DNA from 2 places in the Enterobacter cloacae complex sp. HYC080_NIDB genome. Region 2 is predicted to be linked to the other one. Evidence: predicted binding sites of a transcription regulator. Region 2 holds the regulator's gene; the other holds the start of a gene.

Region 1 (14,502 bases), 1.7 Mb from region 2:
GGCTCAGGAACAGCGCTTTGCCCTGGTACTCCCAGACATGCAGGGTATTGACCACCACCTCGCGAGCATGCTGCTCTGCATCACAGGACAGTACGCGGGAGGTGAGATCGTACATACCCGCTGCTTTCCAGCGTTCAACCCACGCGTTCGGATCGATTTTCGTCGCTTCGCTCACGCCAATGTCATTATCCAACGGCGCGCGGCTGAAGCTATCCGTCACGGGTGAAATCAACAGTGCCACGCCATCTCGCCACCATTGGGTCAGGTTTCCGGAAGTGCAATCGAACTGCCAGCGCTGCTGCTGATGCGTTATCTCCAGCATGAGGTCATGTTGCGTCAACACGGGAGGTTCGCCCGCAGACACTGTCGGCGCAATAAAGAGAGGAACCGGGAGCGGCCACTGCTCCCACGCGCAGCGATGGCCAGCCGGTGACCACGGCGTTGCCCGCGGCTGGCGAACCTCAACATTCAGCCAAACCTCTCCCGGCCCGGCCTTCGGCGCAGGCAGATCGAGCTCCAGACGCTGGGTGCCCTCGGGAGCCATCGCGAGCGTGACCTCGCCCGCGGCCAGCACCTCTCCATCACGTGCAATCGTCCAACACAGCACCTCGTTATCGGTGTGGCGGAACAGGTAGCCGCTTTGCACCTCAATCACCAGCGGAGCAGTGCTCACCAGCGTAAAGGTAAAGAACTGCTGGGCGCGCTGCGCTTCGTACAGCGCCGGATGCGGGGTACGGTCGGGGAATACCAGACCATTGAGGCAGAACTGCCGATCGTTCGGCTTATCACCAAAGTCTCCGCCGTACGCCCAGAACGCGTTACCCTTTTCGTCTTGCTTCGTCAGGGCCTGATCGACCCAGTCCCAGACAAACCCGCCCTGCAGGCGAGGATGATTGCGAAACGCCTGCCAGTATTTCGCAAACCCACCAAAGCTGTTGCCCATCGCGTGGGCGTATTCGCAGAGGATCAGCGGACGCGTTTCATCCGGCATGCCGATCCATTTCTTGATTGACCATTTAGGGACTGCCGGGAAAGGCTGATCCTGATCGACCCGGGCGTACATCGGGCAGACAATATCGGTCGCTGCCGTATTCGCCCCGCCGCCTTCATACTGCACCGGGCGCATCGGGTCGGTGGTTTTCAGCCAGCGGTACAGCGCATCGTGGTTCGCACCGTGACCGGTTTCATTGCCCAGCGACCAGATAATAATCGAAGGATGATTTCGGTCGCGCTGCACCATGCGGGTCACGCGCTCGCTCATGGCAGGTAGCCAGCGCGGATCGTCAGCCAGGCGGCTCATCGGCACCATACCGTGCGTTTCGATATTCGCTTCGTCAACGACGTACAGCCCATAACGATCGCAAAGCCGGTACCACAGCGGATGATTAGGATAGTGCGAGCAGCGCACGGCGTTGAAGTTGTGCTGCTTCATGATTTCGATATCGCGACGCATGGTTGCTTCATCCATCACCTGGCCGTTTTCAGGGTGGTGCTCATGTCGGTTAACGCCGCGGATCAGCAGCGGTTTACCGTTGAGCTTGAGCAGGCCATTGCTGACGTCAACGCGGCGGAAGCCAACGTCGCATGCCTCGACCTCGACCACCTCACCCTGCGAGTTGAGAAGCGCAATCGTCAGGCGATACAGTTCCGGCGTTTCAGCACTCCACAGCGCAGGGTGCTCGACGGGGATCGCCACCGTTAACCGCTCAGCCCAGCCGCCGCGCTCGTCCACAATGGCAGAGCCTGGCCGCTGGGTCGCGCTGGCACAGCGTTCACCGTTGCGCCACAGCGTTATCGTGACATCGCACTCCGCGTAGCGAGCGCCTGTCAGTGCGACCGCCACTTTCAGCACCGCGCGGTCAAGCTCAGCGTTCAGGTCCGTCAACACATGGTAATCGGCGATCTGCGTTTCGGGTTTATGCAGCAAAGTGACGTCGCGGAAAATGCCGCTCATCCGCCACATGTCCTGGTCTTCAAGATAACTGCCGTCGCACCAGCGCAGTACCATGACCGCCAAGCGGTTCTCCCCGGCGCGCTGCGCCGCCGAGAGATCGAATTCGGCGGGCAAGCGGCTGTCCTGGGAATAGCCTATCCACTGTCCGTTGCACCAAAGATGAAACGCCGAGTTCACGCCGTCAAAGATAATGCGGGTTTGCCCGCCGTGGAGCCAGGCGTCATCCACCTCAAATGTGAGCGAGTAACATCCGGTTGGGTTCTCTTGCGGAACAAAAGGCGGCGTGACGGGAATGGGATAGGTGACGTTGGTGTAGATGGGCGTGTCAAACCCCTGCATTTGCCAGTTAGACGGCACGGGCATCGCAACGGCGTCCGCGCAATCTTCCGTTACCCATGCCTCCGGGACTTGCTCGGGTGCAGGAAAATAATTAAACCGCCACGCCCCGTTAAGAGAACGTCTGCTGACTGACTCCTCGTCGTCCAGGGCCGAGGATTCATGGCGCCAGCTGTGTAACGGCGCATGAGCCGCCAGCCGGTTCCACTGGGTAACGCCGGGGTTTTCCCAGTCCCGTCGGACCAGAATGGCACCGAGCGTCGGTGATGTCGGTGATAAAGTGTTGGGCATACTAACCTCTTTGCGAAGCGCTCACAATTTTGGTTAACATGCCCTGGCACTGAGCGAGGGTAAAGCATTCCATCGCGGAGCAGCGAGTCAGATCACAAAGTTTTATTTACGCGCAAGCTGCTCTGCCAGGAGAGCCAGGCGTCTGAGCTGCTCCGCCAGATCCTCTTGTTCGGCCTGCTGCGGATGGCGGCGCGCGGTGGAGTGACGGATCACCAGCGTAACCGGCAGCTGAACCTGCCAGCACGCATCGCCCTGGAGGGGATCCAGCAGCCACGTCACGCTGCGTTCGCCCGCCTGGCGAAACGCCTGGCGAACGGTCGTCAGCGGCGGCGAAAACCAGGCACTGTCGGCCGTATCGTCAAACCCGACTACCGATAGCTGGCCAGGGATCGCTACCCCTTTTTCGGCGCAGGCGCGCATCACCCCAAGCGCCATTTGATCGTTCGCCACCAGAATCGCCTCCGGCAATACCGTACCCGACAGCAGCATATGCCCTTTCTCATAACCGCTGGCCGCGCTCCAGTCACCGTATTCCACGGCAACCGCGTCAAGGCCGGCCTGTGCCAGCGTCGCTTGCCATCCGGCCAGACGCGCACGCGCAGAGACCGAGCTTTCCGGTCCGCTCAACAAAGCAATATGCTGATGCCCCAGCGAAAGCAGATGCTCAACGCCCAGACGCGCCCCCTCCTCTGCGTTAAACACGAGGCTGTTTACCTGCGCTGAGGGCGATACATCCAGAAACAGCACCGGAACGGGCGATGCCAGCGCCCTGAGCTGTTCGGCGTGAGGATCGTCAAGCGGCACATTGACCAGCAGTGCTTCCACCCGCTGCGCCAGCAACGCCTGAAGCGCGGCCTGACACTGGTGCGGTTGCTCTACCATGGAAATGAGGACACTCGCCCCCTGTTCCGCTGCCCGGGATTTTACCGCCGAGACGATTTGTGAAGGCGCGTGCAGCGCCAGATCGGTCGTAATAAGACCCAGCGTACGGGTGCGTTTACCCGCCAGCTGTTGTGCCCGCAGGTTAGGCACATAGTGCAGTTCCGCCATTGCCTGCTGCACCTTTTCCCGCGTGCGGGCAGAGACATGCTCCGCGTCGTTAATCACGCGGGAAACGGTCTGATAAGAAACCCCCGCAAGGGAGGCGACATCATAGAGAGTGATTGCTTTCATGCATTCTGGCATCGCGATAGTCGAAGCGACTATTCTGCCACAGTGATGCCGTTAAAACATGTGAGCGCTTCGCAAATTAAACAACCCGTTCCGGCTGAGGAACGTTCTCATTGCGCGACTTCTGGCGGAACCAGGGCATACAGAGCTGAATAAGCGGACCAATGGTCAGGGCATACAGTACGGTTCCTACGCCAAACGTACCGCCAAGCACGCACCCAATCAGCAGGACGGACACTTCGATTGTGGTTCGCACGCTGCGAATGGACCAGCCCAGCCGGGCGTGAATGCCTGTCATCAGACCATCGCGCGGGCCGGGCCCGAAACCGGCACCAATGTACATACTGGTGGCAATCGCGTTCATCACAATGCCCGATACCAGGAAAGCGATTCGCACAGGTAACGAACTCAGCTCGGGGATGAGCGCCATGCTGGCGTCTGCCGCCAGACCGATACAAATCACGTTACTGATCGTGCCGAGTCCGGGCATCTGGCGCAGGGGGATCCACAGCAGCAGCACCGCAGCGCCGGTCAAAATGATCACCGTCCCGATACTCATCCCCAGCTGTAGCCCGACGCCAAGGTGAAATACATCCCACGGATCAACCCCCAGATCCGAGCGAATAAACATCGTGGTAGAGAGGCCATACAGACCCAAACCGACATAAAGTTGTAGCAGACGACGTACCATTTTTTATCTTCTCCCGATAACCAGGCTTTCATCCTGACCTAAAATGGCACTATGATTAATGTCCAGTTTTCAAATAGTGGACTGCATATGTCATCACGCCGCTTTGGAAGTCAGTCTCTGGTACGCCTTTTAGGCCACTGGCAGCAAGCTTCATCCCGCACCCCGCTCTGGCGCCAGCTGGCTGACGCGTTGCGTCTGTTAATCCTTGATGGCCGACTGGCATTAAATACGCGACTGCCGGGTGAGCGTGAGCTGGCTACGGCGCTGGACGTGAGCCGGACCACCGTCAGCAGTGCCCTCGCCCATCTGCGCGAGGAGGGATATCTTGAAAGCCGCCACGGCAGCGGGTCGCGCGTGATCCTCCCGGATACGCGCGCCGTTCCTACCCTTTCAGCGGCGAGTGCCGCACTGGATCTCTCCACTGCCGCCCTCAATGCCGGGCCAGAGATCCACCAGGCTTATACCCACGCGCTGACGGCTATTACCCAGCACCTCTCGCTGACGGGCTACGACCAGCTTGGGCTGCCTGCGCTTCGGGAAGCTATAGCGGCACGCTATACCGAACGGGGTCTTCCCACCCGCGCAGACGAAGTCATGGTGGTCAACGGTGCCGTCAGCGGTTTTGCGCTGATATTGCGGATGTTAACCGGGCCGGGAGATCGCGTCGTGGTCGATCACCCTACCTATCCGCTGGCGATTGCCGCCATTCAGGGGGCGCAGTGCCGGCCCGTTGGGGTGTCGCTGCCGGATACAGGCTGGGACACGGATGGTTTTGCCGCCACGCTTGCCCAGACTGCACCGCGCCTGGCTTACCTGATGCCTGATTTTCACAACCCAACCGGGCGTTGTATGGATATCGCCACCCGTCAGGCGATCGCCGATATTGCCGCACAAACCCGCACGACGCTGGTTGTAGATGAAACGATGGTCGATCTCTGGTTTGACTCGCCCCCACCGCCACCGCTGGCATCATTTAACCGGGAGGCAACCGTCATGACATTAGGCTCCGCCGGAAAAAGCTTCTGGGGCGGGCTGCGTCTCGGCTGGATCCGCGCCTCTTCACGTACCATCGCCACCCTCGCCCAGACGCGGGATACGCTTGATCTGGGCTCGCCGCTGCTGGAGCAACTGGCGACGCTGTGGCTTATCAACAATAGCGAACGTTTTCTGCCCGCTCGCCGCAAGATGCTTGCGGAACGGCGCGATCGATGCAGTGAACTGCTGCGTGAACATTTTCCCGAGTGGCGATTCCATGAGGCGGAAGGCGGACTGTCTTACTGGATCGAACTTCCCGGCATGCTGGCGACACAGCTTGCCGCGCGGGCAGAAATCATCGGGATTAACCTGGGAACGGGCACACGGTTTGGCTTATCGGGGGCGTTTGACCGCTTTTTGCGCATGCCCTTCTCGCTGGAGCCAGCGGAAATGGAAGCGGCGTTACTGCGGATTAAACCCTTATGGCGTGCATTACATTCAAATGAGCCGGCCATCAAACGCAGTCTGGTTTAAGAATAAAAAGTTTGAAGGGGATCATAAAATAAAAACTGCTGACTGTAATATATGCAGTCAGCAGTTTTCACTGGACAACAATTAATGTTGCGGAGGAATAGGGAAACCTTTCAACGAAATAACGAAGTTATCACCGTCTTTCTTTATTTTTGCACCGGTATCACACCAGTCAGACGCAATACGAAAGAACTCATCGCTTCCAACATTCCAGCCAAGACGTACATGCTTCACATAGCCTGAGCGCAAGAGATCGCAGGCCTCGTTGTAGTCACTGGCAGTTGACAGTTGTTGTTTCATTTTCTCTTCTTCAGAAGTTTACGTAGTGCTTTGATTTCTTTAGGAGTAAAAGGAGAAACACTCTCTTCTTCCGTATGCTGATTATCAATATCTTCTTCCGATACTCCCGCCTCTTCTACTGCTTCAAACGCCAGCAACAGCAGTTTCTCTGTGGTCACGCTTAAATTCTCGTTATTCGCTTCCGCATAGTGGCGAAGCCTTTCTTTTAGCGCGTCGTCAATTTTAACATTTAAAACCGCAGTAGCCATGTTTGTCACTTCCCTTCGGAATAAGTACTTTATGTAATACACGAAGTTAACACTGTTATCCAGATTTATATTTTTTTGAATTTTGGTGTTAAATAGACGTCCAATTATAAAATGCCAGTCTATTATTACAGGTTTATGACAATAATATTTCAGCACGATGAAATATATATTACAGCGTATAGGCGTTATAGTATTGTGGAATAATGACTACAGAGAGAGGTAACGCAGGAAGGTTTGTACGAGGCCGTAAATGGGTGGGGGCCCTGCCAGCTACATCCCGGCACCCACGTCGTCTGCCCTGGCTGCTTCCTTCCGGACCTGACCTGGTGAACAGAGTAGCGTTGCGGGAGAACCAACAGAGCCCCCATTGAGAGCGTTGATAACCAACGCGCTGGCGCATTATCCCTGTGCGAAGACCCAATTGCAAGCGACCCGGAACCGGATGCTGGTTTATTGCGCAAACAGACGCAGCAATCAGGGCAATCTTCGTTTACCATGGCTGTTCAGATGATCCCCGCAGGTGCAGGTATGGACGAACACGACTCCTTTCCCCAGCGCGTATGGCAAATTGTGGCCTCAATCCCGGAAGGCTACGTCACAACCTATGGTGATGTCGCACAGCTGGCCGGTTCACCGCGCGCGGCGCGACAGGTAGGCGGCGTTCTTAAACGGCTGCCGGAAGGAAGCACGCTGCCCTGGCATCGCGTGGTGAATCGTCATGGTGCCATCTCGCTGACCGGACCGGATCTCCAGCGTCAGCGCCAGGCATTACTGTCAGAGGGTGTGCAGGTATCGGGATCGGGACAGATTGATTTGCAAAAGTACCGCTGGGTGTACTAACCCCTCCCCCGAAGGAGAGGGTGATAGCAACAATTACATCTGGGTCGGTGGGGTTGGCAGGGACGGCTGATTGGTCTGTGGAGCAACCGGCACTTCGGTTTGCTGTACGGGAACCAGATTCAGGTCGACTTTAGTCCCACCGTGGTTAATGGCTTCCTGAACCGTATCGGTAATAAAGACCAGCTTATCGTTGATCGTTACCGCGGCACTCAGCAGGATACGGGCATTCGGCTGTACGTCTGACGGGTTATATGGCAGCACGAAGCTAAATGGCGCCTGCTTACCTTCAGTACGAACCGCACGCTGAGCCAGGACTTTCGACGGCGCGTCGGCCAGAGAAGCATCAGACAGCGTGACCGTTAATACCGCATCCGGCGGCAAAGCGACTCTCTGTTTGATCCAGATGGTACCGGAAACATTAGGCTGCTGAATGGATTGCTGTGAAAGGGTATTAATCCCGTTCGGATCGGCTGCAGGTACCGGCACCTGGGCGCTCTTACCGGCACAGGCGGACAACGCCACCGCAATAGCTACACCACTTAGCATAGGCACGAGTTTCATTGAAGTCTCCTTATCATCAATGCACCAGCGGGATCGATCCCATCCGATGTCGTTTCAATCACATAACGTGTTCAAGTGTGGCACAGATCACCGATTAATGCCTGAAAACGTGCCGATATTAAGATTATTCTACCCATCGGACCACTTACATTTCTGCGTTATACTCTGCCTATCTTTCGCTACGGCGTTTATTGAGGACAACTATGAGTCAGGCACTGAACAATCTGCTGACATTACTGAATCTGGAAAAAATTGAGGAAGGACTCTTTCGCGGACAGAGTGAAGATTTAGGCTTGCGCCAGGTCTTCGGTGGGCAAGTCGTTGGACAAGCGCTGTACGCGGCAAAGGAGACCGTCCCGGCAGACCGTCTGGTGCATTCGTTCCACAGCTATTTCTTACGCCCTGGCGATAGCGCAAAACCGATTGTGTATGATGTTGAAGTTCTGCGTGACGGTAATAGTTTCAGTGCCCGCCGCGTGGCGGCCATTCAGAACGGTAAGCCCATCTTCTATATGACCGCCTCGTTCCAGGCACCGGAACCGGGATACGAGCATCAGAAAACGATGCCGCCGGCACCGTCGCCAGACACGCTCAAATCAGAGACCGATATCGCCCGTGCGCTGGCGCATCTGCTTCCGCCACAGGTCAAAGAGAAATTTCTGTGCGATAAACCGCTGGAGATCCGCCCCGTCGAGTTCCATAACCCGATGAAGGGTCACACCGCCGAGCCGAAACGTCAGGTCTGGATCCGCGCCAACGGTACCGTGCCGGAAGATTTCCGCGTGCATCAGTATCTGCTCGGGTATGCGTCAGATTTTAACTTTCTGCCGGTGGCACTGCAGCCGCACGGCGTCGGGTTCCTCGAAAAAGGGATGCAGGTCGCGACCATCGACCACTCCATGTGGTTCCACCGTCCCTTCAACATGAATGAGTGGCTGCTTTACAGCGTGGAGAGTACGTCGGCATCGAGCGCTCGCGGGTTTGTGCGTGGAGAGTTTTATACGCAGGACGGCGTGCTGGTCGCTTCAACGGTGCAGGAAGGGGTAATGCGTAATCGCGGTTAATAACGTGCGGCCTGATGCCCTCACCCTGGCCCTCTCCCACAGGGAGAGGGAATAAACATTAAAAACGGCAATCGAGATTGCCGTTTTGCTGTTGGTTATGCGTTATACGCATTCTCGCCGTGGCTGTTCACATCCAGACCTTCGCGCTCCTGCTCTTCCGGTACGCGCAGACCCACAGTCATGTCCGCCAGCTTGTAGCCAATAAAAGCGACAACGGCAGACCACACCACGGTGATAGCAATACTTTCCAGCTGCACCAGTACCTGATGAACCATAGTGACACCTTCTGCATAGCCCACGCCACCCAGCGATTTCGCGGCGAAGATACCGGTCATGATACAGCCGACGATGCCGCACACACCGTGCACCCCAAATACATCGCAAGGGTCATCAACGCGCAGCACGCGTTTCAGTGCCGTAACGCCCCACAGACCTGCAAGACCTGCAACCAAACCTACCAGCAGCGCACCACCGACACCCACATAACCACAGGCAGGCGTGATACCGACCAGGCCCGCGATTGCGCCAGAACATGCACCCAGCAGGGAAGGTTTACCGCGCACCGCCCACTCACCGAAGACCCAGGAGAGGATCGCACCGGCTGTGGCCACGACGGTGTTCACGAAGGCCAGCGCGGCGATTTCGTTTGCTGCGCTTGCAGACCCGGCGTTGAAGCCAAACCAGCCAAAGTAGAGGATCGCGGTACCGGTAAAGACCATCGGCAGGTTGTGCGGTTTGAACGCTTCTTTACCGAAGCCCACGCGTTTGCCAATCAGGTATGCGCCAACCAGACCCGCTACCGCGGCGTTGATATGTACGACGGTACCGCCCGCGAAGTCCAGCGCGCCGTGCGTTGCCAGCAGACCGCCGCCCCAGACCATGTGCGCAATCGGCACATAGGAGAGCGTCAGCCAGACCACCACAAAGATCAGAACGGCAGAGAAACGAATACGCTCGGCCAGCGCGCCTACAATCAGCCCGACGGTGATGCAGGCGAACGAGCCCTGGAACGCAACGTGAATATACTGGTAGAAACTGCCCATCAGCGCGGTCAGCTCAATATTTTTCAGCATCACCCAGTCAAAGTTACCGAAGAAGGCGTTGCCGGTGCCAAAGGCCAGCGAGTAACCGTAAACCACCCACAGCACGCAGACCAGTGCGAAGGTCACGGCTACCTGGGTCAGCATGGAGAGAACGTTTTTGCCACGGATCAGACCGCCGTAGAACAGGGCAATCCCCGGAATTGACATGAACAGCACCAGCGCGGTGCTGATCATCATAAAGGCGTTATCGGCTTTATCTGCCACCGCAGGGGCAGCCAGCGCGAGGCCCGGCAGCAGTGCCAGCGAACCCAGACCCGTTTTAAGTGTTGCTATCTTCATTTTCTCGATCCCTATCACTGTGTGCCAGGAGTTACTTACAGTGCCGCTTCGTCAGATTCGCCGGTACGAATGCGAATGACGCGCTGCAGTTCGGCAACGAAAATTTTGCCGTCGCCAATTTTGCCTGTGTAGGCCGCTTTGCTAATGACATCAATGACTTCATCAAGCTGATCGTCAGCAATCGCGACATCAATTTTTACTTTTGGCAGAAAGTTAACGCTGTATTCCGCCCCGCGGTAAAGCTCGGCATGACCCTTCTGACGACCAAAGCCTTTCACTTCGGTGACAGTCAGTCCCTGAATACCCATGGAAGACAACGCTTCACGCACGTCTTCGAGTTTGAATGGTTTGATTACAACCGTAACCAGCTTCATAGATCCCCTCCAGTCAGAATTCGGTAATGGCCGCAGCTTACGCAGAAGGTATTGCAAGGGGTGTGCCAGAAATGAAAACCAGAAGGAACTGCGGTGCAAAGAGCGCTACACGGCCTTGATAAACGAACCGGTGAAAAAAAACGCACCATGCCGGTGCAGGGTGCGTTTCCGTTTTGCACCAACAGGAATGACTGTTAGCGCGTCGCCTCATTTTGGTGCATCAGGCGCTCAGCGATTCTTCCTCACGCACGCTGGCCGCCAGCTCTTCGCCTGCCAGCTGAAGCTGATACATCTGCCAGTAACGTCCCTTGGCTTCCAGCAGTTCACGGTGCGTACCCCGTTCAACGGCCTGGCCGCGATGTAGCACCAGAATGGTATCGGCATCAACGATGGTGGAAAGACGGTGGGCAATCACCACCAGCGTCGTATGGTCACGCACGGCCGACAGCGCCTGCTGGATGGCCTGCTCGGTACCGGAGTCAATACTGGCTGTCGCTTCATCCAGAATCAGAACCTGCGGCGTTTCAATCAACACCCGCGCCAGGGCGAGGAGCTGTTTTTGCCCGACGGAGAGATTGTTCCCCTGCTCGCCCAGCTTCGTATTGATCCCCTCACTAAACCCGCGCGCCAGATCCGCCAGCTGCACTTTTTCCAGTACCTCCCAGACCTGCTCCTGCGTGTAGTCCCGCCCCAGGGTCACGTTCGCATAGAAGGTATCGGCCAGGACGACCGGATCCTGCTGCACCATCGCGACGCCTTTACGCAACACGTTGTGGCTAAGAGACGCGAGCGGACGTCCGTCGATCCGGATTTCACCGTGCGTAACCGGGTAGTAACCCATTAACAGGCTGGCGAGGGTACTCTTACCGCTTCCCGTATGGCCCACCAGCGCCACGAAACCACGCGACGGAACATCAAGTGAGATATCCTGCAACACCAGCCGGTCTTCGCGATAGGCAAACGAGACATTATCAAAATCAATGGCACCGCTTTGCAAAGGTCGCTCATCGTTGCCGTAGGCCTGTCGCGGCCTGTCCATCAGCTCGAACACACGCTCACCGGCGACCACCGCCTGTTGCAGCATAGACTGCTGGGTGGTGAGCTCGATCAGCGGTTCGTTAAGGCGCCCCAGATAGCTAATAAAGGCGTACAGCACACCTACTTCAATCGTACCGTTAGCGCTCAGCCCAAACAGCATCAGGAGACCGCAAAGCACCAGCGCAGAGAAAAGGCTCAGCAGCGGACGCAGCAAAAAACCGTCAAGCCGCAGCGTCTGCATGCGTGCCATATAGTGCGAGCGGCTGGCTTCGCCCATCCGTTCACCAAAGCGCGCCTGCTGGCGGAACTGCTGGATAACGCTCATGCCGTTGATGACTTCGTTGAAGCCATCGTTGATGTCGGCCAGATAGGCTCGTACACGACGCACGATTGGCGTGCTGTAGCGCTGGTAGATGACCATGACGATCAGCACCGCCGGGAAGATCGTGATCGCCACCAGCGCCATGCGCCAGTCGAGACTGAACATTGCCACCAGCATCGCACCAATCAGCGCCGCGCTGCGGAGGACCGTCGCCACCACGGTGACGTACAGATCGCGGATCACCTCGGTATCGTTGGTTACCCGGGAAATAACCTGCCCGACCGGCTGAATATCAAACTCGCTGAGCGGCTGGCGAAGCGCGGCGTCCATCACATCCGTACGCAGCTGCTGAACGACACCGACGGCTGCGCGATTAAACAGCAGCGACTGCGCATAGTGCAGCCCTGCCGCCGTCAGCTGTAACCCAACGTAAGCGACGCCTAAACCCGCCACCAGCCCCAGGGGCAGGTAGCTTTTGGCGACCATATTGTCGATAAAGTAACTGATGAGCAGTGGCCCGCTCACTTCTGCAATCGCCGCTATCCAGAGTAAAAGCACGGCCACGGACAGCGGTTTACGCCACGGCGAGCCGTAGGCCAGCAGACGTTTGAGCGTCGGCCACATCGTTCCGAGCTTACGCATTAGCGGCCTCCTCATTCTGTTCGGGGGCATCGTCCAGCGCCGCTTCAAGCTGTTGATAGCGATACATATCGCGATACCAGCCCGGTTGCTCAACAAGATTTTCATGCTGCCCGCGCTGGGCAATGTGCCCGTGCTGCAACACCAGAATTTCGCTGGCTTCGGTCAGCGCCGACAAACGGTGAGCGCTGATAATCACCGTGCGACCGTCACCCCACTGACGCAGGTTATGCAGGATCTGGTGCTCGGTACGGCCATCCACAGCGGAGAGCGCATCATCCAGGATCAGGATTTCGGCATTCAGCAGCAGCGCACGGGCAATCGAAATACGCTGTTTCTGCCCGCCGGACAGCATGACGCCACGCTCCCCGACTTCCGTTTCGTACCCCTGCGGCAGACGCAAAATATCATCATGCACGCTGGCTAAACGCGCCACATGCTCGATCTCCTCCTGCGTCGCCGCAGGGCATCCGAGGGCGATGTTATTCGCCACGGTGTCCGAAAATAAAAACGGCGTCTGGCTGACCACCGCCAGGCGGCCACGCCACTCATCCAGCAGCAGGTTCTTCAGGGGGATATCATGGAAACGAATATCCCCTTCGGTGACGTCAAAGTGGCGCTGGAGCAGAGAGAGGACGGTACTTTTTCCGGCCCCCGTCGGACCACAAATACCCAACATCTGGCCGGGCTGAAGCGTAAAGCTGACGTTCTCCAGTACCGGATGCGCCGTCTGCGGATAGACAAATTGACGGACGTCGACCTTCGTCACGCCGCGCCCTTCCGGGACCGCTTCGCTGCCGTCAGTCACCACCGGCGCTTCGGCCAGCATGGCGCGAATGCGGCTGTAGGCGGCGCTGCCCCGCTCCACAATGTTGAACATCCAGGCTAAAGCCAGCATCGGCCAGATCATCAGCCCGAGATACATCGCAAAACTGGTCAATTGTCCCAGGGTTAACGTCCCCTGTACCACCATCCAGCTACCGCCTCCGATAGCCAGCAGGTTGGCCATGCCAATCGCAACATAGATTGTCGGGTCAAAACGGGCGTCAATGCGCGCGACGCGCATGTTCTTCGCCCCCGTGTCTGCCGCATCGGCGGCAAACAGCGCGGACTGCCGGTCCTCCAGACCAAAGGCTTTGATCATGCGAATGCTGGTCATGCTCTCCTGAGTGCGATCGTTCAGAGACGAAAATGCCGCCTGCGCCAGTTTGAAGCGCTCGTGCAGCTGTTCGCCGTAGCGATTGATCGCCAATGCCATCAGCGGCATCGGCAGCAGCGCCAGAAGGGTCAACTGCCAGCTGATCTGCGTGGACATGACAATCAATACCGCACAGCCCATCACCAGCGAATCCACCAGCGTTAATACCCCTTCTCCGGCGGCGAAGACCACGCGATCGACATCGTTCGTGGCACGGGCGATGAGGTCCCCGGTGCGATGGCGCAGATAAAATTCGGGATGCTGTCGGCTCAGCTGGCGGTAAAAATCTTCACGCAGCTCAACGGCCAACTGATAGGACGCACCAAACAGCAGCACGCGCCAGACGTAGCGCAGGAGATAAACAATGACGGCCGTCAGCACCAGCGTGCCGACCCACATCAACACCCGTGCGGTGGTGTAATGCTGTTCGGTGACGCCATCCACGACGTACCCAACCACTTTCGGCGGGATCAGCTGCAGAATGGCAATGATAATAAGCAGGGCCACTGCACCGAGGTAGCGTTGCCACTCCCGACGAAAGTACCAGCTTAATTGGGCAAATAATCGCACGCGGTTTGTTCCTGAAGG
Region 2 (14,502 bases):
CCCAGGCGTTTAGCTTCTGAATCGCGACCGTTACGTGTGGAGCCGCCAGCCTTTTTATGTGCCATTTAAATCTCTCCTCAGGTCTTAGGCGCTGATGCCAGTAATTTTCACATCAGTGAACCACTGACGGTGGCCCTGCTGCTTACGGTAGTGTTTACGACGACGAAACTTAACGATTTTAACTTTCTCGCCACGACCGTGAGCAACAACTTCAGCTTTGATAACGCCGCCATCAACGAAAGGAACGCCGATTTTGACTTCTTCACCGTTTGCGATCATCAGAACTTCTGCGAACTCAACAGATTCGCCAGTTGCGATGTCCAGCTTTTCCAGGCGAACGGTCTGACCTTCGCTTACTCGGTGTTGTTTACCACCACTTTGGAAAACCGCGTACATATAAACTCCGCTTCCGCGCACATCCTCGTATGATTCAGAGTGCGCTATAAATATTCACAATAGGGCGCGAATATTACGCAAAACGCGAGCCTTTGACAAGTGCTACCATCAATACATGAAGAAAAAAAACACAACACGTACGGTAACGTTTAACTGAGCCGTTTTTTCAGTACAATCAGCACTACTATTGATAAACCGAAACCCTTCGTTACCCCATTGAAGATGGGATCAACAGGATGAAAAGCCCGGCTTTTGCGATGAATTTAGAAAAAATCAATGAGTTAACCGCGCAAGATATGGCGGGTGTGAATGCAGCAATCCTGGAGCAACTCAACTCTGACGTTCAGTTGATCAATCAGTTGGGCTATTACATTGTCAGCGGCGGCGGTAAACGCATTCGCCCGATGATTGCCATTCTGGCTGCCAGAGCCGTTGGCTATCAGGGAAATGCCCACGTCACGATCGCCGCACTGATCGAATTTATTCACACAGCGACGCTTCTGCATGACGATGTTGTGGATGAATCCGATATGCGTCGCGGTAAGGCCACGGCCAATGCCGCCTTCGGTAATGCCGCCAGCGTTCTGGTCGGGGATTTTATCTATACCCGCGCCTTCCAGATGATGACCAGCCTGGGCTCGCTGAAAGTGCTGGAAGTGATGTCAGAAGCCGTAAACGTCATCGCTGAAGGCGAAGTGCTGCAGCTGATGAACGTCAACGATCCGGATATTACTGAAGAAAACTACATGCGCGTCATCTACAGCAAAACAGCGCGCCTGTTTGAAGCGGCCGCGCAGTGCTCCGGCATTCTGGCTGGCTGTTCTGAGGCTCAGGAAAAAGGGCTCCAGGACTATGGTCGCTATCTGGGGACAGCCTTCCAGCTGATTGATGATTTGCTGGACTACAGTGCGGACGGCGAAACGCTCGGCAAAAACGTGGGCGATGACCTGAACGAAGGCAAACCGACCCTGCCGCTGCTCCATGCGATGCGCAACGGAACTGAAGACCAGGCGAAAATGATCCGTGAGGCGATCGAACAGGGAAATGGTCGCCATCTTCTGGAACCGGTACTGGAAACTATGGCGATCTGCGGTTCACTGGAATGGACGCGTCAGCGTGCCGAAGAAGAGGCTGATAAAGCCATCGCTGCCCTTCAGGTTATTCCAGACAGCCCGTGGCGTGATGCCCTTATTGGCCTTGCCCACATCGCTGTTCAACGCGATCGTTAATCCTTTCACACCTCCCCGTTTCCATCGCGGGGAGGTTCTAAAACACCCCAGTAAATTCCGTATTCATGTAAATTCATCGGTTTAGAGACCGCATGAATAAAGGCATGTCTTATTCTGAATATCCCTTCAAGTAACGCGAACTTTTTAGAACAAGAGTTTGAAATGGGTATAGTAAGCCAGTCGTTTCAGAAGAAACGGCGTAGGTGAATCCGCACTTAAGGACAGCGTTATGGATACGAAATTTATCGACTGGCATACGGCAGATATCATTGCGGCACTGCGCAAAAGAGGGACGTCACTGGCAGCAGAGTCCCGCCGCCATGGTCTGAGTTCTTCCACCCTGGCCAACGCCCTGACCCGCCCCTGGCCAAAGGGAGAATTAATTATCGCGACGGCGCTGGAAACGCACCCGTGGGTGATCTGGCCCTCGCGCTACCACGATCCCATTACCCATGAATTCATCGACAGAACGCGCATGATGCGCCAGAGAAAGTTAAAGAAAGAACCACAGGAATAACGCGCTTTTTAGCAGGAACAGCAACCCCCCGGTCATCTCTGGCAGGGGGCTGCCGGAACGATTACTCGCCCTTCACACGCTCGATATTGGCACCCAGCGCGCGCAGTTTGTCTTCGATACGCTCATAACCACGATCGATGTGGTAAATACGATCCACCACCGTAGTACCTTCCGCAATACACCCCGCCAGCACCAGGCTTGCAGACGCACGCAGATCGGTTGCCATCACCTGAGCACCTGACAGTTTCTCCACGCCGTGGCAAATCACGGTATTGCTCTCGATCTCAGCATGCGCACCCATACGGATCAGTTCCGGTACGTGCATAAAGCGGTTCTCGAAAATGGTCTCTGTGATGAAGCCTGTCCCTTCGGCAACCAGGTTCAACAGGGTGAACTGCGCCTGCATGTCCGTTGGGAACGCCGGATGCGGCGCCGTACGTACATTGACCGCTTTTGGACGCTGACCGTGCATATCGAGGCTGATCCAGTCTTCGCCGATTTCGATATCCGCGCCTGCATCACGCAGTTTCGCCAGCACCGCATCCAGGGTATCAGGCTGCGCGTTGCGACAAACAATCTTACCGCCAGAGATCGCTGCGGCCACCAGGAAGGTGCCGGTTTCGATACGGTCGGGCAGAACGCGATACACACCGCCGCCCAGACGCTCAACGCCTTCGATGGTGATACGGTCAGTACCCTGGCCGGAGATCTTCGCCCCCAGCGCCACGAGGAAGTTGGCAGTATCCACAATCTCTGGTTCACGCGCGGCGTTTTCGATGATGGTCGTGCCTTCTGCCAGCGTTGCCGCAGACATGATGGTGACGGTTGCGCCCACGCTCACTTTGTCCATGACAATGTGCGCGCCTTTCAGACGACCGTTGACGGAGGCTTTAACGTAACCTTCTTCCAGCTTGATCTCAGCGCCCAGTTTCTCCAGACCATAGATATGCAGATCAACCGGACGCGCACCGATGGCGCAACCGCCCGGCAGTGAAACCTGACCCTGACCAAAACGCGCCACCAGCGGGCCAAGCGCCCAGATGGATGCACGCATGGTTTTCACCAGATCGTAAGGCGCAGAGAAGTTGTTCACGTTGCTGGCATCGATCCAGACGGAACCGTTACGCTCAACTTTCGTGCCCAGCTGGGTGAGCAGCTTCATGGTGGTGTCGATATCTTTCAGCTTCGGTACGTTCTGAATTTCTACCGGCTCTTCCGCGAGCAGCGCAGCAAAGAGGATTGGCAGCGCGGCGTTTTTCGCGCCAGAAATTGTGACTTCGCCCTGGAGACGCGTTGGCCCCTGTACACGAAATTTATCCATTTTGTGCTCTCTTATAAATTCAACCGTGCTGCGGGCCTGTCGCCCTCAGCTCAAAAACCGTTTAGTTTGCGATCGCGTGCCCACTCTTGCGGGGTGAACGCTTTAATCGACAGGGCGTGGATGCGGTTATCCGCAATATATTCCATCAGCGGCGCGTACACAGCCTGCTGTTTCTTCACACGGCTCATACCGTCGAACATCTCACCCACAGCAATAACCTGGAAGTGACTGCCATCGCCAGTGACGTGGGCTTCCTGAAGGGAGAGTGCATTCATCAGCACTGTCTGGATTTCATGATTTTCCATGGGTTCTTAATCATCTGATAGTGAAAACAAGCCCAACATCTTAGAGCAAAGTGGCGTCGTCTTAAACAAGCAAAAAGCCCCGACGATGAAACTGTCAGGGCTTTCGGAAGTAACGCACTGAAAATATTAACGAGGCAGGACGTCCGGAGGCAAATTGTAGAGTTGGGCAAGGGTAACGACATTATCGCTCGCGCCATGAAGCCTGACGCTTGTCCCCTGCTTTTTCCCCACAGCGACCAGATGGGCGAGCAGTGCAACACCTGCCGTATCCACCCGCGTGACGTCGGTTAAGTCGATGAGCGTCACGCCCTGCATCGCGTCGTGGCGTTTATCCCACAGTGGGTTCAGCAGGTCCTGATCAAGTTCACCGGACAGCTTTAACGTCTCACCTTCACGCGACCAACTGAGTTGCTGCGACATTACTTTTTCTCGTCCAGAGTAATTTTCTGACGCGCAATAGACTGCAGTTGCGCGGTCAGGCCATCAATACCTTTGGTGCGCAGCAGGTCACTCCACTCGTTCTGTTTGGTGGTGATCATGCTTACCCCTTCGGCAATCATGTCATAGGCCTGCCAGTGCCCGGTCTGGCTGTTTTTACGCCACTGGAAATCCAGGCGCACCGGTGGACGGCCGTTAGGATCGTTGATCGTCACGCGGATAGGCACAATGGTGGCATCACCCAGCGGCTGCTCGGGAGCAATCTGATAGGTCTGGCCGTGGTACATCGCCAGCGCCTGACCATACGCCTGTTTCAGGTATTCACGGAACGCAGCAAAGTAGGCTTCACGCTGCGCAGGCGTCGCATCTTTGTAATAACGTCCCAGCACCAGCGCACCAGCATATTTGATCTGCACATAGGGCAGCAGTTCCTGGTCTACCACGTCACGCAGATAATCAGGATTCGCGCGAATTTTTGGCTGTTCGTTTTTGAGACGGTCGAAGGTTTTCTTCGCAGCTTCGTCCATCAGTTTGTACGGGTTGCTTTGATCCGCAGCATGAGCCGCAGTCAGGGGAGCAATGACCAGCATGGCAACCATTAACAGTCGTTTAAACATGAATGACTTCTCCTGAATTAATTCGTCGCACCTGGGGTCGGCGCAGCGTTGGTATGGTCTTCACTCTGCGCAGGGGCATCGTCAGACTTTTTATCATCCCCTTTACTGTTGTAAAGGAACTGACCAATCATATCTTCCAGCACCATCGCGGACTTCGTATCCTGGATAACGCTACCGTCTTTAAGGATAGTCGTTCCAAGCTCAGGGTCTTCAAAGCCAACGTTGAGCGCCAGGTATTGCTCTCCCAGCAGGCCGGAAGTACGGATTGACAGGGAGCTGGTGTCCGGAATGTGGTTGTAACGCTCTTCGATATCCATCGCAACGCGCGGCAGATACGTTTTCTCATCAAGCGTTATGTCTGATACACGCCCGATAACAACGCCACCAATACGCACCGGTGAGCGCGCTTTCAGGCCGCCGATATTATCGAAGGTGGCATAGACACGGTATGTCGGCTCGGTGCGCACTGAGGTGATATCCGCCGCTCGCAGACAGATAAACAGTGCGGCCAGCAGCGCCAGCAGCAGAAACACGCCGACCCAAATTTCATTTTTTCTCGTTTGCATGAACTCAATTCCCAAACATCAGTGCGGTGAGCACAAAATCCAGACCCAGTACGGCCAGCGACGAATGTACGACAGTACGTGTAGTTGCACGGCTAATGCCCGCCGACGTCGGAATGGCATCATAACCATTGAACAAGGCGATCCAGGTGACCGTAATGGCAAATACCACGCTTTTAATCAGGCAGTTAACCAGATCCATTCGCAGATCGATGGCATCCTGCATGGCGGACCAGAAGAAACCGGCATCAATGCCTTTCCAGTGGACCCCCACCAGCGAACCACCCCAGATCCCCACGGCGACAAACAGAATAGTCAGTAGCGGTAACGAGATCACCCCCGCCCAGAAACGCGGAGAGATGACCCGACGCAGCGGGTCGACCGCCATCATCTCCATGCTGGAGAGTTGCTCGGTGGCGCGCATCAGGCCAATTTCTGCCGTGAGTGCTGACCCTGCACGACCGGCGAACAGCAGCGCCGCCACAACCGGCCCCAGTTCACGCAGCAGTGAGAGCGCCACCAGCATCCCGAGGCTGGTTTCCGCACTGTAGGTGGTCAGAACGAGGTAGCCCTGTAGCCCCAGCACCATACCGATAAACAGGCCGGAGACAATGATGATGAGCATCGACAGCACACCGACATTATAAAGCTGCCGCACCAGCAGAGGCGCGTGCTTGCGAAACTCCGGCTTGCCAACCAGCGCGTTGAATAACATTAATCCGGCACGCCCGAACGTCCTGATGGTTTTTATGCCACGGTGTCCAAGGGCGGCCAACGCATTTAACAGCATGAGTGGCTTAACTCCCTAATCCCAGTAAATCGTCACGATAATCGCCCGCCGGGTAGCGGAACGGTACGGGTCCGTCAGCAATACCATCGAGGAATTGCCGCACGCGCGGATCGCAATTTTCCTGAAGCGCCTGGGCGCTGCCGTGTGCGACGATCTTTTTGTCCGCCACGATATAGGCGTAATCGGCAATGCTCAACACTTCCGGTACATCGTGAGACACCACAATACAGGTTACGCCGAGCGCGCTGTTCAGTTCAGAGATAAGCTTCACCAGCACGCCCATCGTGATGGGATCCTGTCCGACAAACGGTTCGTCGAACATGATTAAATCGGGTTCTAATGCAATGGCTCGCGCCAGTGCGGCACGTCGCGCCATCCCGCCAGACAGTTCTGAAGGCATCAGTTTTGCAGCCCCCCGCAGACCGACAGCTTCAAGCTTCATCATCACCGTGCTTTTCAGCAGTTCAGGCGGCAGGCTGGTATGTTCGCGCAGCGGATAAGCCACGTTATCAAAGACGTTCATGTCGGTGAACAGCGCCCCCGACTGAAAGAGCATACTCATACGTTTGCGGACAGTATACAGGCGCGAGCGCGACATCTCCGGGATGTTTTCGCCATCGAAGAGGATTTCACCGCTGTCAGGTGGGATCTGCCCACCAATAAGGCGCAGAAGGGTCGTTTTACCGATCCCGGACGGCCCCATGATGGCGGTAATTTTGCCACGCGGTACGGTCAACGAAATATCATCGAATATCAATCGATTACTACGCGAGAAACTCACACCGCGGACATCGACTAAATTCGCCATCGTTTGGCTCATTTATGGTTCCTTTCTTACCCTGCTCACGTTTAAGCGTGCAGCCTGAATCAGCCCTAAACTCAGCATTTTTACAGAATATTAGCCATTGAGGTTAGCGAAAGCTGGCATTTGTTTTACTTTTCCTGCGCATAAAGTCAAAATTAGGAATTCGTTACGCCTCAGACCGTATGCAGTCCAGTCATTCCCGCGCGATGGACCGACAAGTATACCTGAAGAAAGGACTTTTGATGCTTTTAGCAACAGCACTGTTAATAATTGGTTTACTTTTGGTGGTCTACAGTGCTGACCGTTTAGTGTTTGCTGCATCAATCCTGTGTCGCCTGACGGGCGTACCGCCGGTTGTCATCGGGATGACCGTTGTCAGTGTTGGCACGTCGCTTCCTGAAATCATCGTCTCTGTCTCGGCATCGTTGCACGGTCAGTTAGACCTTGCAATTGGCACCGCGATTGGCTCTAACATCGTCAACATCTTACTGATCCTGGGCCTGGCGGCGCTGCTCCATCCATTTCGCGTGCATTCTGATGTTCTGCGCCGGGAATTGCCGCTAATGTTAATCGTAAGTCTGCTGGCAGGCTGCGTATTTTATGATGGCGTACTGAGCTACAGCGACGGCATTTTCCTGCTGGCGCTAGCCGTCATTTGGCTGCTGTATAGTGTTAAAATCGCCCGCCAGGCTGAGAAACTGGGTCATGACAGCCTCACGCGTGAGCAGGTCGCCGAGCTCCCGCGCGAAGGTACGCTACCGGTCGCCCTGCTCTGGCTTGGCGTCGCGCTGATTATTATGCCGATGGCAACGCGCATGGTCGTGGATAACGCGACGGTGCTGGCGAACTTTTTCGCCATGAGTGAACTGACGATTGGCCTGACGGTGATTGCTATCGGCACCAGCCTGCCGGAGCTGGCCACCGCCATTGCGGGGGCACGTAAAGGGGAAGATGACATTGCCATTGGTAATATCATCGGTTCCAACATATTTAATATCGCGATTGTGATGGGTCTGCCGGCCCTGATAACGCCAGGGCCCTTCAACCCTCTGGCATTCTCTCGCGATTACGGAGTGATGTTGTTGGTCAGCGTGATATTCGCCCTGCTCTGCTGGCGGCGGCAACGACAGATCGGCAAAGGCGCAGGTGCGCTGCTGACAGGTGGATTTATCGTATGGATGGCGATGCTGTACTGGCTCTCGCCTCTTCTCTCTGGGTAAACGGAAACGCATTATGTCGCAAATAGAATTGCAGCCGGGTTTTGACTTTCAGAAAGCAGGCAAAGACGTTCTGGAGATTGAACGTGAAGGTCTGGCGCAGTTAGATCAGTACATTAATCAGGATTTTAGTCTGGCCTGTGAGAAGATGTTTTACTGTGCCGGTAAAGTCGTAGTGATGGGGATGGGCAAATCCGGTCATATTGGCCGCAAAATGGCGGCAACCTTTGCCAGCACCGGAACCTCCTCCTTCTTTGTCCACCCGGGAGAAGCCGCACACGGCGACCTGGGGATGGTCACGCCGCAGGATGTTGTCATCGCGCTGTCCAACTCCGGTGAATCCAATGAAATCCTGGCGCTAATCCCGGTACTGAAGCGCCTGCAGGTGCCGCTGATTTGCATGACCAGCCGCCCTGAAAGCAGCATGGCGCGTGCAGCCGATATTCACCTGTGCGTAAAAGTACCCAAAGAAGCCTGTCCTCTCGGTCTGGCTCCAACGTCCAGTACCACCGCGGCCCTGGTCATGGGCGATGCACTTGCCGTTGCGTTGCTGGAAGCGCGTGGTTTTACGCCGGAGGACTTCGCGCTTTCCCACCCGGGTGGCGCGCTGGGGCGCAAGCTGCTGCTTCGGGTAAACGACATTATGCACACCGGGGATGAGATCCCTCACGTCAGTAAAGAGGCCTCCCTGCGTGATGCGCTGCTGGAAATCACCCGCAAGAATCTGGGCATGACGGTCGTGTGTGACGACCTGATGAAAATTCAGGGGATCTTCACCGATGGCGACCTGCGTCGCGTGTTCGACATGGGTGTAGATGTCCGTACACTTGGCATTGCCGATGTCATGACGCCCGGCGGGATTCGCGTGCGTCCGGGTACGCTGGCCGTGGATGTGCTGAACCTGATGCAGTCCCGCCATATCACCTCCGTTATGGTTGCCGATGGCGACCAGTTGCTGGGTGTGGTACATATGCATGATCTGCTGCGCGCAGGCGTAGTGTAATGAAGGATAAGACAATGAGTAATGCGGGTGCATCCCTTGCAACCTGTTATGGACCGGTTAGTAACCAGATGATGGCAAAGGCGGAAAATATTCGTCTGCTCATCCTTGATGTCGATGGCGTACTCTCCGATGGCCTGATTTACATGGGCAATCATGGCGAAGAGCTGAAAGCGTTTAACGTCCGCGATGGCTACGGAATTCGCTGCGCGCTCACCTCGGGTATCGAGGTGGCTATCATCACCGGGCGGAAAGCTAAACTGGTAGAAGACCGCTGTGAAACCTTAGGGATTACCCATCTGTATCAGGGGCAATCCGATAAAATGGCAGCGTTCAACGATTTACTGGGTAAACTGGCGATCGCGCCGGAAAACGTGGCCTATGTCGGGGACGATTTGATTGACTGGCCAGTGATGGCTGAAGTCGGTCTCAGCATTGCGGTTGCTGACGCTCACCCGTTGCTGCTCCCACGCGCTGATTACGTTACCCACATCAACGGTGGCCGTGGTGCCGTACGTGAAGTCTGCGACCTGCTTCTGCTGGCGCAGGGCAAGCTTGATGAGGCCAAAGGGCAATCAATATGAGTAAAACCAGACGTTGGGTTATCATTCTGCTTTCGCTTGTCGCACTGGTATTGATTGGCGTGAACCTGGCCGATCGCGACGATACGCAAAAGGAAGTGATCAACAATAACGATCCAACCTACAAAAGCGATCACAGCGACACCGTGGTCTATAGCCCGGAAGGTGCGCTGAACTATCGCCTGGTTGCCCAGCATGTGGAATATTTTTCCGATGAGGGCGTTTCGTGGTTTACCCAACCCGTCATGACCACATTCGATAAAGACAAAGTGCCGACGTGGTCAATTAAGTCAGATCGGGCCAAACTGACAAATGACCGTATGCTTTATCTGTATGGCCACGTTGAAGTCAACGCCCTGACCGCTGACTCGCAACTGCGGAAAATTACGACCGATAATGCCCAGATCAACCTGGTAACCCAGGACGTGACCTCGCAGGATCTGGTCACACTGTATGGCACAACATTTAATTCCAGCGGTTTAAGAATGCGCGGGAACTTACGCAGCAAGAACGCCGAGCTGATTGAAAAGGTTAGAACCTCCTATGAAATTCAAAACAAACAAACTCAGCCTTAAAGTAATTATCGCCAGCGCGATGCTGGCGACCAGTCTCCCCGCGCTTGCTGTAACGGGTGATACCGACCAGCCGATCCACATCGAGTCTGACACTCAGTCCCTCGATATGCAGGGTAACGTCGTCACCTTCACGGGTAACGTCGTGATGACGCAGGGCACCATCAAAATTAACGCCGATAAAGTGGTCGTTACCCGTCCGGGTGGCGAGCAGGGCAAAGAGATCATTGATGGTTACGGCAACCCGGCCACCTTCTACCAGATGCAGGACAACGGCAAGCCGGTGAAAGGCCGCGCCTCGCATATGCACTATGAGCTGGCGAAAGACCTGGTTATCCTGACCGGAAACGCGTATCTGGAACAGCTGGACAGCAACATTACCGGCGACAAGATCACCTATCTGGTGAAAGAGCAAAAAATGCAGGCCTCCAGCGAGAAAGGCAAACGCGTAACCACCGTGCTGGTTCCGTCTCAGCTGCAGGATAAAGGCAAGGGTCAGGCCCCGGCACAGAAGAAGAGTAACTAATTCGTTATGGCAACATTAACTGCAAAAAATCTCGCGAAGGCCTATAAGGGCCGCCGTGTCGTAGAAGATGTCAGTCTGACCGTCAACTCCGGCGAAATTGTGGGCCTGCTTGGCCCTAACGGTGCGGGTAAAACCACCACCTTCTACATGGTGGTTGGCATTGTCCCGCGTGATGCCGGCAACATCATCATCGATGATGAAGACATCAGCCTGCTGCCACTGCACGCGCGCGCGCGTCGTGGCATCGGCTATCTGCCGCAGGAAGCCTCTATTTTCCGCCGTCTGAGCGTCTTTGATAACCTGATGGCGGTTCTGCAAATTCGTGACGACCTGACCAGCGAACAGCGTCAGGATCGCGCCAACGAGCTGATGGAAGAGTTTCACATCGAGCACCTGCGCGACAGCCTGGGTCAGGCATTGTCCGGCGGTGAACGCCGTCGTGTTGAGATTGCGCGCGCGCTGGCTGCAAACCCTAAATTTATCCTTCTGGATGAACCGTTTGCCGGTGTTGACCCAATCTCCGTCATCGACATTAAACGTATCATTGAGCATCTGCGTGACAGCGGGCTTGGCGTGCTGATCACCGACCACAACGTGCGTGAAACGCTTGCCGTCTGTGAGCGCGCGTACATTGTGAGCCAGGGCAATCTGATCGCCCACGGTACGCCGCAGCAGATCCTCGAAAACGATCATGTTAAGCGCGTCTATCTTGGGGAAGACTTCAGACTCTGATAGGGTAGAGGTAACGTAACGCCGAACCGGAGAAAAATGCTCTGAACATGAAGCAAGGTTTGCAATTAAGGCTCAGCCAACAACTGGCGATGACGCCGCAGTTACAGCAGGCAATTCGTCTGTTGCAACTGTCCACCTTAGAACTCCAGCAGGAGCTCCAGCAAGCGCTGGACAGCAATCCCCTGCTGGAGCAAGCCGATCTTCATGATGAGGTAGATACACAGCAGTCCCAGGATACAGAATCGCTCGATACCGCAGATGCACTCGAACAAAAAGAGATGCCGGACGAGCTTCCTCTGGATGCCAGCTGGGATGAAATTTATACCGCCGGCACCCCTTCCGGTACGCGTGCAGACTACCAGGACGATGAGCTGCCGGTTTATCAGGGCGAAACCACCCAGTCGCTGCAGGATTACCTGATGTGGCAGGTGGAGCTGACCCCGTTCTCCGATACCGATCGTGCCATTGCCACCTCCATTGTCGACGCCGTTGATGACACCGGCTATCTGACCGTCACGCTGGACGACATTCTGGAGAGCATGGGCGATGAAGAGATTGAGCTGGAAGAGATTGAAGCCGTTCTGAAACGTATTCAGCGTTTCGATCCCGTAGGCGTGGCAGCGAAAGATCTGCGCGACTGCCTGCTGATCCAGCTTTCTCAGTTCAGCAAAGAGACGCCATGGCTCGACGAAGCACGCTTAATCATCAGCGATCATCTGGATCTTCTCGCTAACCACGACTTTCGTAGCCTGATGCGCGTTACGCGCCTCAAAGAAGAGGTGCTGAAAGAGGCGGTGAATCTGATTCAGTCCCTCGATCCGCGGCCTGGTCAGTCGATCCAGACGAGTGAACCCGAGTACGTGATCCCGGACGTGCTGGTCAGAAAACATAACGACCGCTGGGTCGTTGAACTGAACTCTGACAGCATCCCTCGCCTGCAAATCAACCAGCAGTACGCCTCCATGTGCACCAGCGCGCGCAACGACGCCGATAATCAATATATTCGTAGCAACCTTCAGGAAGCGCGATGGTTGATCAAGAGTCTGGAGAGCCGAAATGATACCCTGCTTCGCGTGAGCCGCTGTATCGTCGAACAGCAGCAAGCATTCTTTGAGCAGGGCGAAGAATATATGAAACCGATGGTACTGGCGGATATCGCTCAGGCCGTCGAGATGCATGAATCAACCATTTCCCGCGTCACCACGCAGAAGTATCTGCACAGTCCGCGCGGTATTTTTGAGCTTAAGTATTTCTTCTCCAGCCACGTGAGTACCGAGGGCGGCGGCGAAGCGTCGTCAACGGCGATTCGCGCACTGGTGAAGAAGTTGATCGCCGCGGAGAACCCCGCGAAGCCACTGAGTGACAGTAAGTTAACCACCATGCTGTCCGATCAGGGTATTATGGTGGCACGTCGTACTGTTGCGAAGTATCGAGAGTCTTTATCCATTCCGCCGTCAAACCAGCGTAAACAACTGGTGTGACACAACCGATAAGGAAGACACTATGCAGCTCAATATCACAGGACACAATGTCGAGATTACTGAGGCCTTACGTGATTTTGTGAACGCTAAGTTCGCGAAACTCGAGCAGTATTTCGAAAGGATCAACCAGGTCTACGTTGTGTTGAAAGTGGAGAAAGTGACTCATATCTCGGATGCGACCCTGCATGTAAACGGGGGTGAACTCCATGCCAGTGCGGAAGGGCAAGACATGTACGCTGCTATCGACGGCTTGATTGATAAGCTTGCGCGACAGCTCAATAAACATAAAGATAAACTGAAACAACACTAATTGTCCGGGCAGTTAACGGGTGCAGGACGGCCTGTTGTGAAAAACAACAGGCCATTTGTACAGTTAGCGCTTAGGTGAAATTATGATGAACAACGATTCCGCTCTTCAACTGAGCAATGTCCTTAACCAGGAATGTACCCGCAGTGCCGTTCACTGCCAGAGCAAAAAACGTGCGCTGGAGATCATCAGTGAACTGGCTGCAAAACAGCTGGGCCTGCCGCCGCAGGTGGTGTTCGAAGCGATCCTGACCCGTGAAAAGATGGGCAGTACCGGTATCGGCAACGGCATCGCGATCCCGCACGGCAAGCTGGAAGAGGACACCCTGCGTGCCGTCGGTGTGTTTGTGCAACTGGAAACGCCAATTGCCTTTGATGCCATTGATAATCAGCCTGTCGATCTCCTCTTCGCGCTGCTGGTTCCTGCCGACCAGACCAAAACCCATCTACACACGCTTTCGCTGGTCGCTAAACGTCTGGCCGATAAAACCATCTGCCGTCGACTGCGCTCAGCCCAAAGTGATGAAGAGCTTTATCAGATTATCACTGAAGCAGAAGGCAATCAGGATGACGCGTAACCAGGAGATGGCCTTCACATCTGTTGTCCTGAGGAGAAACGGAACATGGTGCTGATGATTGTCAGCGGTCGTTCAGGGTCGGGGAAATCCGTTGCCCTGCGCGCGCTGGAAGACATGGGTTTTTACTGCGTAGATAACCTGCCGGTGGTGTTATTGCCCGATCTGGCGCGTACCCTGGCGGAGAGACAAACCTCTGCTGCCGTCAGTATCGACGTTCGTAACATGCCCGAGTCGCCTGAAATCTTCGAGCAGGCAATGAGTAACCTGCCTGACGCATTCTCGCCTCAGCTGCTGTTTCTCGATGCCGATCGCAATACCCTGATCCGCCGCTACAGCGATACCCGGCGTTTGCACCCGCTTTCCAGTAAAAATCTCTCGCTGGAAAGCGCCATCGACGAAGAGAGCGATCTGCTGGAACCGCTGCGTTCACGCGCCGACCTGATTGTCGATACCTCAGAGATGTCCGTTCATGAACTGGCGGAAATGCTGCGTACCCGCCTGCTGGGCAAACGCGAGCGCGAACTGACG

What was found. The regulator sigma-54, encoded in region 2, starts transcription at its own class of promoters, with help from an activator protein. The targets are predictions, from matches to a motif close to GTTGGCACANNTTTCGCTNT.
Region 1: glnK (P-II family nitrogen regulator) is a predicted target of sigma-54. The motif match lies at 10,768-10,787, and genes of this name have one in related genera.

Annotation. Positions count from the first base shown of each region.
Region 1 covers NZ_CP114212.1:3,463,896-3,478,397, forward strand. Annotated here, with positions in the region: gene O1723_RS16525 (beta-galactosidase) at 1-2,581, opposite strand, end outside; gene O1723_RS16530 (LacI family DNA-binding transcriptional regulator) at 2,684-3,754, opposite strand; gene yczE (membrane protein YczE) at 3,831-4,442, opposite strand; gene yczR (MocR-like transcription factor YczR) at 4,530-5,951, shown strand; gene O1723_RS16545 (hypothetical protein) at 6,033-6,248, opposite strand; gene O1723_RS16550 (hypothetical protein) at 6,245-6,496, opposite strand; RNA gene ffs (signal recognition particle sRNA small type) at 6,758-6,854, opposite strand; gene O1723_RS16560 (MGMT family protein) at 7,025-7,336, shown strand; gene O1723_RS16565 (YbaY family lipoprotein) at 7,370-7,897, opposite strand; gene tesB (acyl-CoA thioesterase II) at 8,101-8,961, shown strand; gene amtB (ammonium transporter AmtB) at 9,057-10,343, opposite strand; gene glnK (P-II family nitrogen regulator) at 10,379-10,717, opposite strand; gene O1723_RS16585 (SmdB family multidrug efflux ABC transporter permease/ATP-binding protein) at 10,938-12,719, opposite strand; gene O1723_RS16590 (SmdA family multidrug ABC transporter permease/ATP-binding protein) at 12,712-14,484, opposite strand.
Region 2 covers NZ_CP114212.1:564,721-579,222, reverse strand. Annotated here, with positions in the region: gene rpmA (50S ribosomal protein L27) at 1-65, opposite strand, end outside; gene rplU (50S ribosomal protein L21) at 85-396, opposite strand; gene ispB (octaprenyl diphosphate synthase) at 654-1,625, shown strand; gene sfsB (DNA-binding transcriptional regulator SfsB) at 1,855-2,142, shown strand; gene murA (UDP-N-acetylglucosamine 1-carboxyvinyltransferase) at 2,204-3,463, opposite strand; gene ibaG (BolA family iron metabolism protein IbaG) at 3,514-3,768, opposite strand; gene mlaB (lipid asymmetry maintenance protein MlaB) at 3,895-4,188, opposite strand; gene mlaC (phospholipid-binding protein MlaC) at 4,188-4,823, opposite strand; gene mlaD (outer membrane lipid asymmetry maintenance protein MlaD) at 4,841-5,389, opposite strand; gene mlaE (lipid asymmetry maintenance ABC transporter permease subunit MlaE) at 5,394-6,176, opposite strand; gene mlaF (phospholipid ABC transporter ATP-binding protein MlaF) at 6,184-6,996, opposite strand; gene O1723_RS02700 (calcium/sodium antiporter) at 7,224-8,201, shown strand; gene kdsD (arabinose-5-phosphate isomerase KdsD) at 8,215-9,201, shown strand; gene kdsC (3-deoxy-manno-octulosonate-8-phosphatase KdsC) at 9,216-9,782, shown strand; gene lptC (LPS export ABC transporter periplasmic protein LptC) at 9,779-10,354, shown strand; gene lptA (lipopolysaccharide ABC transporter substrate-binding protein LptA) at 10,323-10,877, shown strand; gene lptB (LPS export ABC transporter ATP-binding protein) at 10,884-11,609, shown strand; gene rpoN (RNA polymerase factor sigma-54) at 11,657-13,090, shown strand; gene hpf (ribosome hibernation promoting factor) at 13,113-13,400, shown strand; gene ptsN (PTS IIA-like nitrogen regulatory protein PtsN) at 13,483-13,974, shown strand; gene rapZ (RNase adapter RapZ) at 14,020-14,502, shown strand, end outside.